Regions from separate parts of the Solibacillus cecembensis genome, predicted to be linked through region 1. Evidence: a T-box and tRNA genes for the amino acid it is inferred to sense, from the RefSeq annotation. Region 1 holds a T-box; the other regions hold tRNA genes.

Region 1 (5,799 bases):
CCTCAATAATCTTTAATCCTAGCCCTTCATGTTTACGGTTAACATCAAAACCAATACCATTATCACTTATAGAAATAACATTATTTTTAATACTCACCTCAAGTTTTGTAGCTTTTGCATGCTTCAATGTATTTTGAAAAATGTTTTCGAATAATCTTTGTATCCAAAGCTCATTACTCGTCCATATCAAACATTTATTTACAGGTTGATATATTAATTCGATATCCTGGATACTATACAAATAACTCCACTTTTTAAGCATGGTTTCTACTAAATTATTTAGGTTAACTTCATCATTCAAAATATATGAACTTTCTAACGTATCTATGTTTTGTATATTAAATTCATTCGTTAAATTAGCAATATATTGAATTTGTTTATTGAGCGAATCTAGTATCGGTTCTGAAAGTGTATATTGGCCTTCTAGATAAAATAATTGTAATTTGATAGCTGTTAACGGCGTATTAATATCGTGCCTTAATTTGTTTAGCAGCTCTTTTTGTATTTCTGCTTGTTGCTTCATTTCCAACTCTTGATACGTTGTTCTTTCGATTAATACATTGACCGACCGGATAAGTTCACCTATTTCATCATTATTTGTAACCTCTAATGTACTTGGAATCTTTTCATCACTCGCTAAATCGCGAATCGTTGTATTCAATATATTAATTTTATTTAGGAGTGAGTTAATCGATTTCGAGAACAACAATGCTAATAATAAAAGCGCTAGAAAAAATACGACTAGCATTGTGGGATAAGCAAAAGATTCATGAAAAGGTATACCCTTGTTCTTGGTTTTAAAAACAACGTCATAAATGATTGACATAAAAACACTAATTGCTAGTAATAACAACGGCACACTAATAATGGCTGAGAGTAATAATAACCGATATTTCTTTTTTAGTTTCATTTCTTCATATAGGTATTTAATCTATACCCTTCTCCATATATATTTTGAATTATTTCACCTGGGTTATCATTGATTTTTGCTCTGATTTTTTTCATATGAACATTCACGATATTTTGATTTCGATCTTCAAGGGGCCATAAATATTCAAAGAAATGATCCTTCGTCAAAATTCTATCCCTATTTTCATATAAATAGAAAAATATCTTTCTTTCAATGGCAGTAAAGGCAACTTCATTATGCAGACTATCGCTAAACACCTTTCTAAGCTCAGCATCAATAGATAAATGTCTAATTTGTGTGAATGTACCATATTGATTTTCGAGCATTTTCTTCATTCTTAAAAGAAGTTCTCTAGGATCGAAAGGCTTACACATATAATCCTCTCCAATTGTCAAACCTTGTAGTTTGCTTTCCATATCATTACGGGCAGATAGGAAAATAATCGGAATATTTAATCCTAGCTTTTTTATTTTCTTGGTCAATTGATAGCCATCATCCCCTGGCAACATTATATCCATAATGACTAAATCCATCTTATGAATGATATCCAGTACTTCTTTTCCATCTGATTTCCAACATACATGGTACCCTTCGCGTTGCAAAATCTTTTGCAATAAATCGCCAATCATAACATCGTCTTCAACAACTAAAATATTATATTCTTTCATCACATAGGCCTTTCATTTTTTTCGATAAATTTGGTAGACAGCTTATAAATCTCTTCTGGCTCGTATAAATAAATGCTGTGCGTACCTTCAATTTTTATAACATCTGCTATATTTAATTGTTCTGCAAATTCTTCATAATCTTTACTGTTTTGCTTTGTATATTTCGAGTTTTTATTTTGTTTAGCAATAGCATCTACAAATAAAATAGGTGTATCTTTTGGGATCGGTAGGTTAACCGATTTTTTACTATTTTCGTAACTCTTTAAAAGTTCTTGCTCCATATCATTATTAAATATTTGCTTAAAGGATAGCGCTTTATAGAGTTCTTTTTCATGATCAGTTAAAAAATCTTGTTTGATCACTTCAGGATTATAAGTAGTAGTAGGAAAGAGTCGATGAACACCGATTTTGGTTAACATATTGATCCCTTTTACTGCAAACGAATCAACTAGGTCCATTTTATGTGTTACATATTGATGAGGTAAACCAATATCTAAAGCAATAATGCTTTTCACTTCTTCTGGGTATTTTTGAGCCCAGTAAATTGCTTCCAATCCTGATAACGAGTGTGGCACTAATATATATGGGGGGGTATTTCCACTTTGAATGAGTACTTTTCGAGTTTGCTCTAGTATTTTATCAATGTCTCGACCATCGTTAGAAACATCACTATAGCCATATCCTGCTCTTTCAACAACAGCAATTTTATTTTCTTGTGAAAACTTTCTATATAATCCCTTCATTTCATAAACAGGCGCAGCAATCCCGGAACCCGACATAAATACATACGTTTCCTTACCATTTCCTTCATTATAAACGTTAATGTTTTTTTTATTTACATTAACAAGGGTCCCCTCACTTTTAATAAGTGCTGCTTCCTTGCCTAACTGATAATTATGATAGATAAAAATCGATACGAACCCAAACAAGATAATTACAATAAATAACACAGCTAATTTCTTTAACACGCTCAATACTTTTTTCATAGACTACTCCTTTCAGTTTATAATAAGAAGAATAGAATATAAAAATAAATTTCTAATTAATTTTTATTTCATTACTGAAATTTATAGACTAGAAAAGCATCGATTGTTATATGTATGAAAAAAAGCCGACATGGTAATGTATGTCGGCTACTTTGATTTAGGTTTCAACAGATTAACTTTTGCTACGCTGTACATTTCATATTTTTTATCTGCGGATAATTGTCACAATACCTTTGCCCTTACGATGTTCGTTAACCCTGTACGGTAAATGACACCCTACATCTCTTTCGGCGCTTTAATCCCCAACAAACGTAAGCTTTCTTCTAAAAGGATTGACACAGCATACGCGATTTTCAAACGATCTTTTTCCTGCAAATCATTCGTTAAAAACTTCGTGTTAGCGTAATATTTATTGAAGTTTCTTGATAAAGTTAAGCAGAACTTCGCAATAACGGCTGGGCTTGCTTGTATGAAGGCTGTTTCAACAACTGTTGGGAACATACCTAAAAGCTTGATAATTTCCCATGCTTCCTCGTCTAAACGCAAAATCGGCTCAGCAACCAGTTCAAAATGACTTTTGCTGAGGAGGGTTTGGATACGCGCATTCGTATATTGAACGTACGGACCTGTTTCCCCTTCAAATGTCACCATTTTATCAATCGAAAATTCGATATCATTCATACGATCATTTTTTAAATCATTAAAAATTACCGCGCCAATACCAACTTCATTCGCGACTTGTTCTTTATTTGGCAACTGTGGATTTTTCTCTTCAATATTATTCATCGCTGCCTCAATCGTTTCGCGTAACACATCCGTAAGCAGTACGACTTTTCCTTTTCGTGTTGACATTTTCTTACCATCTTTTAACATCATTCCAAATGGAATATGCTCATAATTCGCTGCCCATGTGTGACCCATTTTTTGTAACACTGCAAATAGTTGCTTGAAATGTAGCGATTGTTCATTGCCAACAACATAAAATACTTTTGCTGGTTGATACGTGTTGTAACGATAAATTGCCGCAGCTAAATCACGTGTCGCATACAACGTCGCACCATCCTTTTTCATAATTAACGAAGGTGGCATATCCTCCAATTGTACAACCATTGCGCCATCTGATTGTTCGAGCAAACCTTTCTTTGTTAACTCCTCTACGACAGGCTGCATTTTATCATTGTAAAATGCCTCCCCGTTATAAGAATCAAAGTGTACACCAAGCATCGAGTAAATCGCGTTAAATTCACTTAAAGACGCATCGCGGAACCATTTCCATAAGGCTGTTGCTTCTTCATTTCCATCTTCTAACGCCTTGAATGCTTGGCGCGCTTGCTCATTTAGCGCATCATCTTGCTCTGCTTCGTCGTGAAATTTTACATAAATTTTCAGCAATTCAGTAATTGGATTTTGTTCGATTGCATCTTTATTACCCCATAAATTATATGCCACAATCAACTTGCCAAATTGCGTGCCCCAGTCTCCTAAATGGTTCATGCGAATTGCCTCATAGCCTTGCTTTTCCGCAATATTCGCAAGTGCATGACCAATCACAGTTGAACGTAAATGGCCCATTGAGAATGGCTTAGCAATATTCGGTGAGGAGAAATCTAATGCGACCCTTTGACCATTTTTTTCTTTCGTCCCATAATGATTTCGTTGCGTTAGTACTTGTGTAACAACGTCCTGCGCAATTTGTAATTGATTGAAAAACACATTAATATAGGCATTTTCTACACGCACTTCTTGAATGAAAGCCCCTTGGATTTTTCCAGCTAAATTACTAGCAATAATTTGAGGTGATTTTTTATATTTTTTCGCTAAAGTAAAACAAGGGAATGCCACATCACCTAATTGCGCATGCTTCGGTGTTTCGAGTAATGCTTCTACTTCTTCATTCGTCAAGCTGCCTTGTAGTGCAGTCGTGATAACCTGTGCTAATTTCGTTTTCATGTCATTTTCCTCCCCAAAATAAAAAAGCTCCCCGTCTCTAAATAAAAGAGACGAGAAGCTTGGATTCCCGTGGTACCACTCTAGTTGCCACAAAAGTGACCGCTTTCTGTTATTAACGAGGTGACTCCCCCGATTTTCTCTACTACATTTCAAGAAATTTCTCCAAAGTGCGTTTCGTCCATCTTTTCAGTATTAGGCTCACACCAACCCTAACTCGCTTGACATCCCGGATGGATTACTTTTCTTTTTCATCGAATTTATTAGATTAAATTAAAACTCATTTTACACAAGTGAATTTTAAATAGCAAGTAAATTTTTATTGAAGTGGGATAATCTTGCTTCTTACGATGAACACGAAATTAACAGACCCATATTCGAAAATGCGGTTGAAAAAGTAGAGTTCCTACAAAAAGCAAGGTGAAAATTCTTTTTTACTTTTCATTCGCAAAAACACTTTATTAAGATTTTTTTAAATCCAAAACACTCCACCTGAATATAATCAATCTACCCAGGTGGAGCATATTCTTACTACTTTTTAAGTCTTTAACATTCTGAGTAAAGAGAAAATTACGACAAATAATTAATCCCCCAACGGCACCTCAACCCTTACCTCCCCTTTTAAATAATTCGGGAACCTATCAACTAGAATTGTAACTGGGTTTGTCATTTCTCCTTCATACGCTTCAAATTGAGCGCTGTTTTCGAGCGTATTTTCGGATTCACTATACCCCCATAATCTTTTATGAATCTCTTTCCCATTCGCATCTACTCCTTGGCTAAAGAACGATGTCGACTTATTTTCATCCTTTATTGGATAGGAATAGACTAGCGTGTTTCTATCACGAAATTGAATCGGAATATCAAGTAACTCAGGCTGATACAACACTTGTTGTTTATCAAAATCGACCGTAATAAAATCCTCACCTTTTGGCAATGCCTCTATTTCAGGAATAACAAGCGTCAACTTTTTAGGCTCACGGAAATAATTACTTTGCATGAAAAGCGTAACTTCACCGTCTCGGATTGTACCGAAACCTGTCGTACCATTTTGAATCGTTCCCCAATCCTCGCCCTTTTCATCAATCAGCTTCATATCATTAAATTGTAAAATTTGCATCGTATTATTCGGATCTACTGCAATTTTAATTCCAGCACGCAAAGGAGATATTGCTAAGCTTTTCACTTCGATTATTTGCCCTTCAATCACTATTTTTTCATCCAAGACATAATGTTTCGTTTTTACAATGTTATTTTTTAATGTAAATGGAATATTAAAAGTCATTTG
Region 2 (5,799 bases), on a different contig from region 1:
TTTTACTTGTTCGAGCTGAATGCCAATCGTTCGAATATGGTGAACAATTTCGCCAACCTCGTTGAAATAATAGCCAAAAGCTTCACCAACAGCCCCTTTTTCTTCTAATAGTTGCTGCTCTTTTGGAGAACTATTGCGCCTGATGGCCATCTCTTGCGCCGCGCCAATGCCGTGAACAACGATATCGATTCCTTCATATAAAGCCATCATCTCTTGGATCATCGGCTCACTTTTCATCGCTTGATACGCTTGCTCACTTAAATGTTCTGGTAAAAATAATGTGCGATACGTTGCGTTACATGCTTGTGCGAATTTCGCGACGACTGTATTTGCCTGGAAGCTCATTTCGTCGCCCATACCACCACGTGCTGCAATAAAGCATGCCGAATTGAGCGGAGATGTCGGCGATAAGAAATCACCAATTGCTGCAACGGAATTTCCACCCGTAACCGCAATATTGCATTTTTCACGTGCGTGTTGCGTAATGATTTTCGCGCCTTCTTTGCCTAATACATTTTTAACAGATGCATCTTCTTCAACATTACCGGGAATGATAATAACCCGTTCAATTTTATAAAGCTTTGCGAGTTGCTGCTCTTTCACTGTTATACCCGATATTTCTTGAAATAATGCTTTAAGCTGTTCTAATATGCTATACCCTTGCGCCGAGCAAATCATACCCTTTTGTTGAATGACAATTAGTTGTTGCTCACTTAAAACATCTGTTTCATTGCGCACTTCTCGTTCTGTCCATTGCAGCTGCTCTGCTAAAGCTCTTCTACCAATTGGACCGTACATCTCAATTGCTTGTAAAACACGAAATCGTTTTCTAAAAATCTGATCGATTTCTGGCATTAACTTACGCCCTGCATCCAAAAAAGAGCTTTTGTCCAAAAAACCACCTACTAACTATCCATTGGACACTTTTTGTCCCTGCTACCATTTTTATGTCCCGCTTGGTGCAAAAAAAATATTTCCTAACCACAGTATAAAGGATAGCCGAATTTTCTGCAATTATTTTTTATTAAATCTGTTCATATTTTATCGTTTAGGCGCTAATTTTTGTCACTTAGCGCCAGCGTTAATGTTGGGTAATCCAACCGTCCAAATTGAATAACATCCCCGTTAAACTCTACAACCGGAATCATTACCATAAACTTTTCGTGCAATGCATCATTTTCTTCAATATTGATTTGTTCAATTTGAAATGGAATATCTTCTTGAACTAATTTCAATATTTGCAGCCCTTCCACACATAATTCGCAATTTGGTCTGGAATAAAATTGTACAATCATTTTTGATGTCTCCTTGCTACGTTTAAAATTCAAAACACTTACTAAGGTAAATATCAATTATACCTTAGTAAATGTTCGTTTTCTTACAAACTTAAAATTTACGTCCCGCTCCGCCACCTGATGAACTGCCTCCACCAAAGCCTCCAAAACCTCCGGATGAGCGACCACCACCGCCAAAGCCGCCAGTTGAGAATCCACCCGCGCGGTAAATGCGTCTTGCTGCTCGTCTACGGCCACCAGGACCACCGCCACCAAATTTACTAAGACTTAAATAAATGATAACGATAAAAATGATGAGTGCAATCGGCCAATCATCATCCTCATTAATGGGTTTCACCAAATCGGCGCCACCTGCATCTCCACCCATTTCCTCATAGAAAGTGCTAAAAATGTTGGCAAATGCATTCGTATAATCTCCATTTTCTAAATAAGGCATCATATACGTGTCAACCATGCTCCCTAGCAACCCATCTGGATAATCTCCTTCTAAGCCTTCACCGACCGAAATCCAAACATCATTTTTTCCAGGTCCTTGATCCGTCGTCGCAAAAATGAGCATCCCATTATTTAACTTCTCATCTCCAATGCCCCATTTACGAATTACTTCTGTACCAAATTCATAAGGCGCCAAATCGCCAATCGTATCAATCGTCATCATGACAATTACATTACCTGTTGAACCTTCCAAAGCCTTTGCTGCTCGAATCAAATTTTGCTCCACATCATCCGAAATGACATTGGCTTTATCATAAACGTACGAATTGTATGCAGGTTTTTCCGGAATTGCTGCCATTATCGTCAACGGCATAACGAGCATACATACTATGATTGAAACTAAAAATCTCATATCATCCCCCCTTCCCTTACAGTGACTTGACCATATACTTAATCGTTACTTCCAAAATCAACAGTCGGTGATTCTTCCACACCCTCTTTAATTTCAAAATACGCTTTTTTCTCAAAGCCAAACATTTTTGCGATTAAATTGCCTGGAAATGTTCGAACATTATTATTAAACTGCTGGACCGTCTCGTTATAATCTTTTCGAGCAACTGCCAAACGATTTTCCGTTCCTGCCAGTTCATCCATTAAGCGTGTAAATTGAACATCCGCTTTTAAATCCGGATATTTTTCCACAATAACAAGTAAACGTGCTAATGCTGCTGATAGTTCATTATTTGCAGTTGCTGTTTGTTCAACAGTGCCAGCATTTCCGTAATCTGTGCGCGCCTTCGCAATTTGTGTAAAAATCCCTTCTTCATGTGCTGCGTAACCTTTTACTGAATTGACTAAATTGGGAATTAAGTCAAACCGTCTTTGCAACTGATTTTCCACTTGTGCCCAAGAAGCATCAATTTGTTCTTCACCTTCTATTAATTTATTGTATTTTGGAATAGTGAACATTGCTACAATTCCAATGACTGCAATAATTACAAGTACTGTCACTAATGCATTGCCTTTATTATTTTTTATCACAAAAAATCCCTCTTTTCCTTCTTAATTCATTTTCGTTCATGCATATTTTTTTTACTAATTGCCACAATAACGTTGTACGAAAATTTTGTTATGGAGGTTATTATATGCATACTCAATCTTCCCAATCTCAAGACAATCCCATGCCACTTTCGATGAATCACGGTGCGCACGAGCTATTTGACGCACATGAGGTCTTAGGTTCAATGATTGCTGGTCTCAATCAATATGTACTATTAAGAGATCAAGTACAAGACCAAGAGCTCCTTACCATTATGGACCGTCAGTATGCGTTTATGCTCGATGAATACAATATTACGATGGAGGCATACAAAACCGGGCACGACCCACAGCATCCGACACGAAGCTATAATATGCAAATGGGCAATGACTTCACTTATGGGCTGAAACCTGGCGAACCGAAAAAGCCGATACAAACACCAAGTGAAATTTGTGACGGCGTTATTTCTGGTTTCATGCTTGGCTGTCATAAAACTAGTGCTACCGGAAAAACGTCTGCTGCACTCGAAGCAACAAACCCCGTTTTACGTCGCGTTCTCCAAGATTCCGTGGCCAACTGTATTGAAATGGCCTACGAAATTTCACTTTACCAAAACAAAAAGGGTATTTACCAAGTCGCACAACTTGCACAAGCCGATATGAACACGATGCTCAATATGTACGGACAAGCGCAACAAGCGAAAAATATGCCAAACTAAAAGAGGAAAAAATGCCGCCTTACTTTATTTCAGTAAGGCGGCATTTTTAATTTAATTTTGAAAGAGCAGTATACACTAGTATATGCCGCTAAATGTTTATAATACTTTGCCTAAAAACGCTTTTGTACGTTCGTTTTGCGGATTGCCAAATATATCTTTTGGATGACCTTCTTCTACAATATAGCCACCATCCATAAATAATACGCGGTCGCCCATTTCACGTACAAAGCCCATCTCATGTGTCACGACAACCATTGTCATGCCTTATTTTGTTAATTTCCCCATAACTTCTTTAAGATTTACAAAAAAAACGCAACACATGGATTAGATGTGTTACGCTCGAAAGTTAATTTTAAGTTTAAAAAGATTGAGTTTAGGATAAAATGAATCGGTACAGTGATTATCTTATCCCTTAAACCTTCAACCCCCATTGTTGATGATAGCCCAATCAATTACGCCTAGCCTATCTCTACAATTGGTATATATAAGTATATTAAAACAGTAAAATGGTGCCCATAAAAGGCATAACAGTATAGCTACTTAAATAAATACATAGCTTTTGTTCGTTGTCGAAAAAAGTCGATTTTTCTTACAACAAATGTAATATGTATAAATGTACTAATTATTGAGGTTTTTTTCAAGCGAATTCAATTATTTTTAGAAAGATATTTAAGTTTGTGAACTTTCGGTTAAAACTTAAGGGAAGTTATAATGGTCTACACTATTTGCAGGTCAAAAATAATGTGTAATATCGCTTCATTTTTAACGTTTTCTCGAAAATACATTTGCAAAGAGTAAATCCCCCTAAACGCTGATAGCTCAACATTTAGAGGGATTTATATATAATTATTACTAGTTCTTTAATAAGTAATTTGGCGCCCTCGGAGGGAATCGAACCCCCAGCGCAAGAACCGGAATCTTACGTGTTATCCATTACACCACGAGGGCTTAGTATTAAAAGGTATAGGCTTCATTATGTTATTAATGGTAAAATGACCACTTCTATTTAATGAAGTATACGACCTTCCTATTATACAAAGGCTTAGCTTATTTTTCAACTACGAAAATCAGACTTTATATTTGACCATCCTTGACTAACACGTGTATTATAGGTATACAGCTGGAATGCATACCTAAATTTCAGCACAAGTAAACGAATTTAGCTTTTAACAGGGGAGGATTTTACAATGAATTTAATTCCTACAGTTATTGAACAAACAAATCGCGGTGAGCGTGCTTATGATATTTATTCACGCTTATTGAAAGACCGTATTATTTTACTAGGAAGTGCCATTGATGACAACGTTTCAAACTCAATCGTTGCACAGCTTTTATTCCTAGAAGCAGAAGATCCAGATAAGGATATTCACCTTTACATTAACTCTCCAGGTGGCTCAATTACTTCAGGTATGGCCATCTATGACACAATGAACTTCATCAAGCCAGATGTTTCAACGATTTGTATCGGTATGGCAGCTTCAATGGGTGCTTTCTTATTATCTGCGGGTGCAAAAGGAAAACGTATTGCATTACCTAACTCAGAAGTAATGATTCACCAACCTTTAGGCGGCGCACAAGGGCAAGCAACTGAAATTGAAATTGCTGCAAAACGTATTTTATTCTTACGTGAAAAATTAAACCGTATCATGGCTGAAAATTCTGGTCAAGATTACGAAACACTTGCGCGCGATACAGATCGTGATAACTTCATGACTGCTGAACAAGCGAAAGAGTACGGTTTAATCGATAAAATTTACGAACGTAGTAACGATTCTAAAAAGTAAAAGATTAAGCTACTAAACTGCCCTTACAATCATTTTCCATGATTGTAAGGGCAGTTTTTTTCTTTCCACAAACAAAAACACAAACAAATGGAATTAACTCATTTGTTTGTGTTACGTAAACTTGCTTGATTAGTCTTCTTTTTCAATTAACACTTGCAATGCATCAAGTGCCTTTTCTTCATCATGGCCTTCTGCTCTTAATGTGACAACTGTTCCTTTTGCCACAGCTAAGCTCATAATACCCATAATCGATTTTGCATTGACCTTTTTATGGTCTTTTTGTAAAAATACATCCGATGTATATCTGTTTGCCTCTTGTACAAATAATGCTGCTTGCCTAGCTTGTAAGCCAGATTTTAGTTTTACTTCAACTTGCTTTTCTACCATATATAAAACTCCCTTTCACAACCGTTCCTTACTCTATATACTTCATCTTATCTAAATTTTCCAAAAAGAACAATCCATGAACACATGAATTATGAAATCGTTCACATTTTATTTGATTACATGCTCTCCGCGACGTATAGC
Region 3 (5,799 bases), on a different contig from region 1:
AACTAAAGTAATCTGGAATTTAATAAAAATAAAAACTCTTATTAAACAATCGCGCCCGCTAGCTGAATAAGCGATTTATATATTCTCCATTAAAAAATAAAACTAAATCACCTATTGTACCAACGCAAAAGAAAATAAAATAATAACTTGCAATTGTTATTTCCTTGTTAAATAGCTCTTTAAATGCCTGAATAAACAACCTATCAAACTTAAACCAACTCAATATCCAACCGCTTAAAAGGAAAACCATAATCATCATTTTTTCCTTCCCCCTTCTTATACTAATTTCATCACTAACAAATGCACCCAAAGCATCGTTGAGTAACTATTCCTTCCTTTATTGGTGGGCAGAAAAGTTAGAGAAATTTCCGCCGAAAAATTAATTTTCTGAAACAGCTGCCACTAATTATTGAAATCTGTAACCACCCCTTCCCTTAAAACCTCATTGAGGTTAATTAGATGATACCCGTTACACCTAATCAAATTTCACTGCGTTTGAGAGTTCTCTAATCCGATGGTACTATTGACTTTATATGCATATCGGTATTTATTGTAAGTCGTATTTTCAAACTACTACGCGTACAAATAATTGGGTAGACGATCCCCGCAATTAGGCCATCTCCTCTCCATACCCTCCAAGGACATTTATCAAGAAAGATTCCTGTTGCATCCGCCCGTTTGTTTCGTTTCTTTTTCATCTGTTTCAATTTTCCAGGTACGGTACCTCTATATTAGTGAGTTATGCGAGTCAATTAAGCCTGGAGTTATCATCCCGCTAAGTCGCTTGCATAAATGATGGGTTGTGATAGCTTCAGCGAGTACCAGGTGCACTGTGACCTTATCTTACTTTTACCTTTCCATACTCCATACTCCCCTGCAATATGGCACTGTATAGACATGTGAGTCATCTCAGCATGTGCTATGTGTATGTATGTGAGAGACTGATGCAGTATCTTTATGTATATCATTTCATACGTGAACCTTGATTATATAAGTAAATCAATGAGATCCCCTTTTTCTCGGCTACTTGTTTAATAAGATTCAATTCGTAATACATGGCGTGAGAAAGAATTCCTTCTTCTATGTTTTTGATTATGTAATAATAAAACTCCACTAAAATTTCAAGTGGTAATGAATCATAAGTCTCCAATAACAACACCCCTTTTCGTTTGAATATACTGAATATTAAACCATTAAAAACCAACTTTATCCATTGGTAAACCTTACCTATGTAATATCTAAAAAATTGCCTTACAATAACTTAATGCAAAGTGCTGTAGCTTATCACTAAAAATAATCTTTCAACTTATCTGCTATATCAGTTAATTCTGTATGTAAATACTTTGTAGTCACCGACAAATCATTATGTCCTAATGCCTTTGAGTCCAACAGTAAGTCATTTGATATTACAGATAACGCTTTTTTATTTGTTAAATCATTTCGTTTTTCTTCATGCTTTCTAACTTGAAATAGCGGTTGTTCAATTTGAATATAGAATATCCCTTTCTTTTTAGACAAAGAAAAAAGCACCTCCTCCTACAATTCATTAGTACAAAAACTCGACTGACCGAGTACTGTAAAATTGAATCATAAGCGAAAGTGCTTATTTCTCTAAGTATAACGCTATAAAACTGTACGTCCCAGGAGGGATTCGAACCCCCGACCGACGCCTTAGAAGGGCGTTGCTCTATCCAGCTGAGCTACTGAGACATGTTTTAATCACCATTTGGTAATTGCGACATTTTTTATTATAGGCTACAAATAATAGAAAGTCAACACGATATTCAAAAAAAGTTATTTTTTATTTCAATTCCCTACAAATAGCCCCTACATTATGAATCTCCTATTAATATACGTTAATAGTTCATCGAATATAACTACTCCACTTTTGATTTTTCAAAACCATTTGCTCCAACAAAGTATTATTGTCCTCATAGCAATCAACAGTATAATGCATTTCAGAAATCGTAATCGTCATGAATGTTTTTTCTTTCAGACGGCGTGGCTTTAAAAGACTTCCTGGATTCACAAATAGAATATCGTCAATCATTTCCGCGCCTAACACGTGAGAGTGACCGAAGCATACGATTGTCGCCCCGACTTCCTTTGCACGGTATACGAGCTTCATCGGTGAATTTTTCACATCATATAAATGGCCATGCGTCACATAAATGCGCTCGTCTGCTACTTGAAATATTAGCTCATTTAAAAAGTTCGGATCTGCATCACAATTACCTTTCACCCGCTCGATACCTTGTAAATAAGGATGGGCGAATGGTAACTCACTGTCTCCGCAATGAATGACCGTTTGTGCATCCGTATGATAGTTTTTTACCCGTTCAATTACCTCCGCATCGCCATGTGTATCACTCATTACGACTAGTTTCATTACCATCACCCCACAATTGATTTTATTTTAAAATTTCAGCTAACTGGAAGGCTAATTCACGAATGGCGTTACCGCGGTGTGAAATGGCGCCTTTTTCATCTGCTGTTAGTTCGGCCATATGACGTTGCAAAGCTGGCACGTAGAAAATTGGATCATATCCAAAGCCATTTGTTCCGCGCTTTTGCTCTGCAATAACCCCTTCACATGTACCAAATACCGTTTTTGTTTCCATATTTGGACCTGCAATCGCTAGTGCACAGCAAAAACGGGCTGTACGCTCTTCTTCTGGGACATCTTTCATGTTCGCTAACACTTTCACCATGTTCGCTTCATCATCATGATCGCCTGCATAGCGCGCTGAATAGACGCCTGGTTCGCCGTTTAACGCATCAATCGCTAAACCACTATCATCTGCAATGACGATTTTGCCAAGTAAATTGGCTAATGTTTCTGCCTTTAAAATCGCATTTTCTTCAAATGTAGTACCCGTTTCTTCAATTTCTAAATCAGGTGCTACATCAAACATTGTTACAACTTCAAAGCCAAATGGTTGAAATAATGCTTCAAAATCCTTTGCCTTACCTTTGTTTTTCGTGGCAATGACTACTTGTTTCATTCAGCATCTACCTTTCCAACATAGCTTGCTAACTCGCCTAGTGCAGCTTTTTGAATATCGATTAATTGGGCAATTCCTACTTCCCCTAAATCCAATAATTCATTTAACTCTGCACGTGAAAATGTCGCTTCTTCGCCAGTACCTTGTAGTTCGACAAATTGACCTGCACCTGTCATGATCACGTTCATATCCACATCCGCAGAAGAATCTTCTATATAGTTTAAATCTAAAACAGCACCGATTTCTGAAAGCTTTCCTACACTTGTCGCTGCTAAATAATCTGTCACTGGGAATTTCTCAAATGGTTTGTCCGCAGCTAATTTTGCGATTGCTTGTGTCATCGCAACAAATGCTCCTGTAATCGATGCTGTACGCGTGCCGCCATCCGCTTGAATGACATCACAATCGATCCAAATCGTTTTTTCTCCTAGTGCCTCCAAATCGACAACCGCACGTAAAGCACGTCCAATTAGGCGTTGGATTTCCATTGTACGACCTGTCACCTTACCTGCTGATGATTCACGGCGTGTACGTTGCTCTGTAGCGCGTGGTAGCATCGAATACTCTGCAGTAATCCACCCTTTTCCTTGTCCACGTAAAAAGCCTGGTACTTTCTCTTCAATCGTTGCCGTACAAATTACTTTTGTATTCCCTACTTCAATTAATACAGAGCCTTCTGGGTGCATTAAATAATTATTTTCAATTCGAACTGGGCGTAATTCATTCACAGCTCGTAAGTCATGTCTAGTCATGTTTGACCTCCTAAATAGATTCGCGCACTAATTTTAACATACTTCTTTTACTGCCTAAAGGATTAATGCCGGATTACTTGAAATTACATTACAACAATCCATTTCACTTTAGCTTAAGTTTGCCCCTTAGCTACGTACAAATCATTTTTTGCATAGCTTCTAAAAAACACAAAAAGACTCAAATAGACAATAATACATCTACTTAAGCTTTTTGTTTTATTTTATCGTTTTAAAACGAAATACGTCGAATTGTTAATTCACCTTGATCCAGCCAGCGTTCAGCAATAGACCTGAAAATCGGTACTGAACCCGATGCATGAAAAATATGTTGCGGTGATTCTTTGTCTGTACGCAACTGATTTTTAAAGCTTAAAATCGCTTCAACATCCTTGGCCGTTTCTTCAGCAGAGGATAATACATTAACCCCCGTACCAACTGCGGCCTCGATTTGTTTTTGTAAAATCGGATAATGAGTACAGCCTAAAATAACCGTATCAAAACGTTCATTTTCCAATGGATTTAAACCATTTGCAACTAAATCATACGAAAACTTGCCTTCATATTCGCCACTTTCGACAAGTGGAACAAACGTAGGACATGCAAGCGAAATAACCTTCGCCTTTGTTGCAAGCGAATTTAACGCTTCCTCATATGCTCCACTTTTTATCGTACCCTCTGTTGCTAATACGACGATTTCATTGCGTTTTGTCTTTTTAACTGCAGCTCTTGCCCCTGCATTTATGACACCTATAACCGGAAATGGCATATGTTTTTGTAAACTTTCTAACGCTACTGCTGTCGCTGTATTGCAAGCAATGACAAGCAGTTTAATATTCATTTTTTCAAGTGCCTTTGCCATTTGCCAAGTAAAATTTCGTACTTCTTGTATCGTACGTGGCCCGTATGGACAACGTGCTGTATCACCAATATAATAAATTGTTTCGTTCGGCAAAAGCTCCATTATCGCTTTTGCAACTGTTAACCCGCCAACTCCAGAATCGATTACACCAATTGGGGCATTCACTACTACCGCCTCTATCCTATTTCATTAATAAATGTAACTTTTGTAAGTTCTTTGATAATTGTTCAAATTCCGCTTCATCAAATTCACCCATAATATCATGTAAATAATTTTGTCGTTTCAATATTACCTCTGCAATAATGCGTTCTCCTTCTGGTAAAAGGTGAATACGTACAACTCGGCGATCCTTTTCGTCACGAACACGTTGCACTAACTCATTCTTTTCCATACGATCAACTAAATCCGTTGTCGTGCTAAACGCTAAATACATCTTTGTCGACAAATCTCCAATCGTCATATCACCTGACTCATGTAACCATTGAAGCGCAACAAACTGTGGAGGTGTAATTGTATAATTACTTAAAATTTCGCGACCTTTTTGCTTAATTAAGTGTGAAATATATCTTAATTCTTTTTCTAGGATTGCTACAGATTCAGAACTATGTCTGCTTTGACCTGTCATCTAGTTCATTCACTCCCCAAAACTTTTCATAACCCTATTTTGAAGTTTTTTGCGTAAAATAGCAAGTATACACTTAGTTTATAGATAATTCTTGCAATCGCAGTAATTCGATTAATGCTTGTGTTCTACTGGAAACCCCTAGTTTTTGAATTGTATTTGAAATATGGTTACGAACCGTTTTTTCGCTAATGCCAAGTTTATTTGAAATATCTCGCGTCGAATAGTCTTTTATCAATAGTTCAAAAATTTCTCGTTCTCGCTTTGTTAACAGCGAACGATGCTGCGAACTCGTCATTTTGCAACACCCTCCTATCCTCTTCTTTGTAAAGTATGTCAATACTCCAAAGCGGGTGAGGGCATTTAACTATTTCTCCATTAATATTTTTTTCTGCTCTTCTAAAATCGGGGCACCTTTACCCGTCTCAGAATTTAACTGCACTAACGTACCGCGTCCAGTATAACAATTTTCACCCTTCGCATTTTTCACTAAATAATGTATATCCATAGATGACGTACCAATCGAGGCTGTTTTCACAAAAACGGTCAACACTTCATCAA

The links. The T-box of region 1 lies ahead of argS (arginine--tRNA ligase). A T-box ahead of a tRNA ligase gene usually reads a tRNA of that ligase, here a tRNA-Arg.
Region 2: it encodes a tRNA-Arg, which carries the amino acid that the T-box ahead of argS (arginine--tRNA ligase) is inferred to sense. The anticodon was not compared.
Region 3: it encodes a tRNA-Arg, which carries the amino acid that the T-box ahead of argS (arginine--tRNA ligase) is inferred to sense. The anticodon was not compared.

What each region holds. Positions count from the first base shown of each region.
Region 1 is NZ_JBNNMF010000020.1:57,919-63,717, forward strand. Features, by position in the region: gene ACQKIH_RS16815 (sensor histidine kinase) at 1-910, opposite strand, end outside; gene ACQKIH_RS16820 (response regulator transcription factor) at 907-1,578, opposite strand; gene ACQKIH_RS16825 (alpha/beta fold hydrolase) at 1,578-2,564, opposite strand; gene argS (arginine--tRNA ligase) at 2,841-4,514, opposite strand; T-box leader at 4,558-4,775, opposite strand; gene ACQKIH_RS16835 (DUF4179 domain-containing protein) at 5,095-5,799, opposite strand, start outside.
Region 2 is NZ_JBNNMF010000004.1:163,781-169,579, forward strand. Features, by position in the region: gene ACQKIH_RS05505 (sugar-binding transcriptional regulator) at 1-894, opposite strand, end outside; gene ACQKIH_RS05510 (glutaredoxin family protein) at 1,056-1,295, opposite strand; gene ACQKIH_RS05515 (TPM domain-containing protein) at 1,387-2,142, opposite strand; gene ACQKIH_RS05520 (LemA family protein) at 2,181-2,699, opposite strand; gene ACQKIH_RS05525 (spore coat protein) at 2,876-3,487, shown strand; partial or broken gene ACQKIH_RS05530 (peptide ABC transporter ATP-binding protein) at 3,584-3,751, opposite strand; tRNA gene ACQKIH_RS05535 (tRNA-Arg) at 4,361-4,435, opposite strand; gene clpP (ATP-dependent Clp endopeptidase proteolytic subunit ClpP) at 4,675-5,271, shown strand; gene ACQKIH_RS05545 (HPr family phosphocarrier protein) at 5,401-5,658, opposite strand; gene whiA (DNA-binding protein WhiA) at 5,767-5,799, opposite strand, start outside.
Region 3 is NZ_JBNNMF010000003.1:25,604-31,402, reverse strand. Features, by position in the region: gene ACQKIH_RS03445 (hypothetical protein) at 59-259, opposite strand; gene ACQKIH_RS03440 (hypothetical protein) at 965-1,150, opposite strand; gene ACQKIH_RS03435 (hypothetical protein) at 1,288-1,518, opposite strand; tRNA gene ACQKIH_RS03430 (tRNA-Arg) at 1,637-1,710, opposite strand; gene ACQKIH_RS03425 (metallophosphoesterase) at 1,865-2,389, opposite strand; gene ACQKIH_RS03420 (XTP/dITP diphosphatase) at 2,412-3,005, opposite strand; gene rph (ribonuclease PH) at 3,002-3,757, opposite strand; gene racE (glutamate racemase) at 3,987-4,781, opposite strand; gene ACQKIH_RS03405 (MarR family winged helix-turn-helix transcriptional regulator) at 4,798-5,241, opposite strand; gene ACQKIH_RS03400 (helix-turn-helix domain-containing protein) at 5,315-5,536, opposite strand; gene ACQKIH_RS03395 (acyl-CoA thioesterase) at 5,606-5,799, opposite strand, start outside.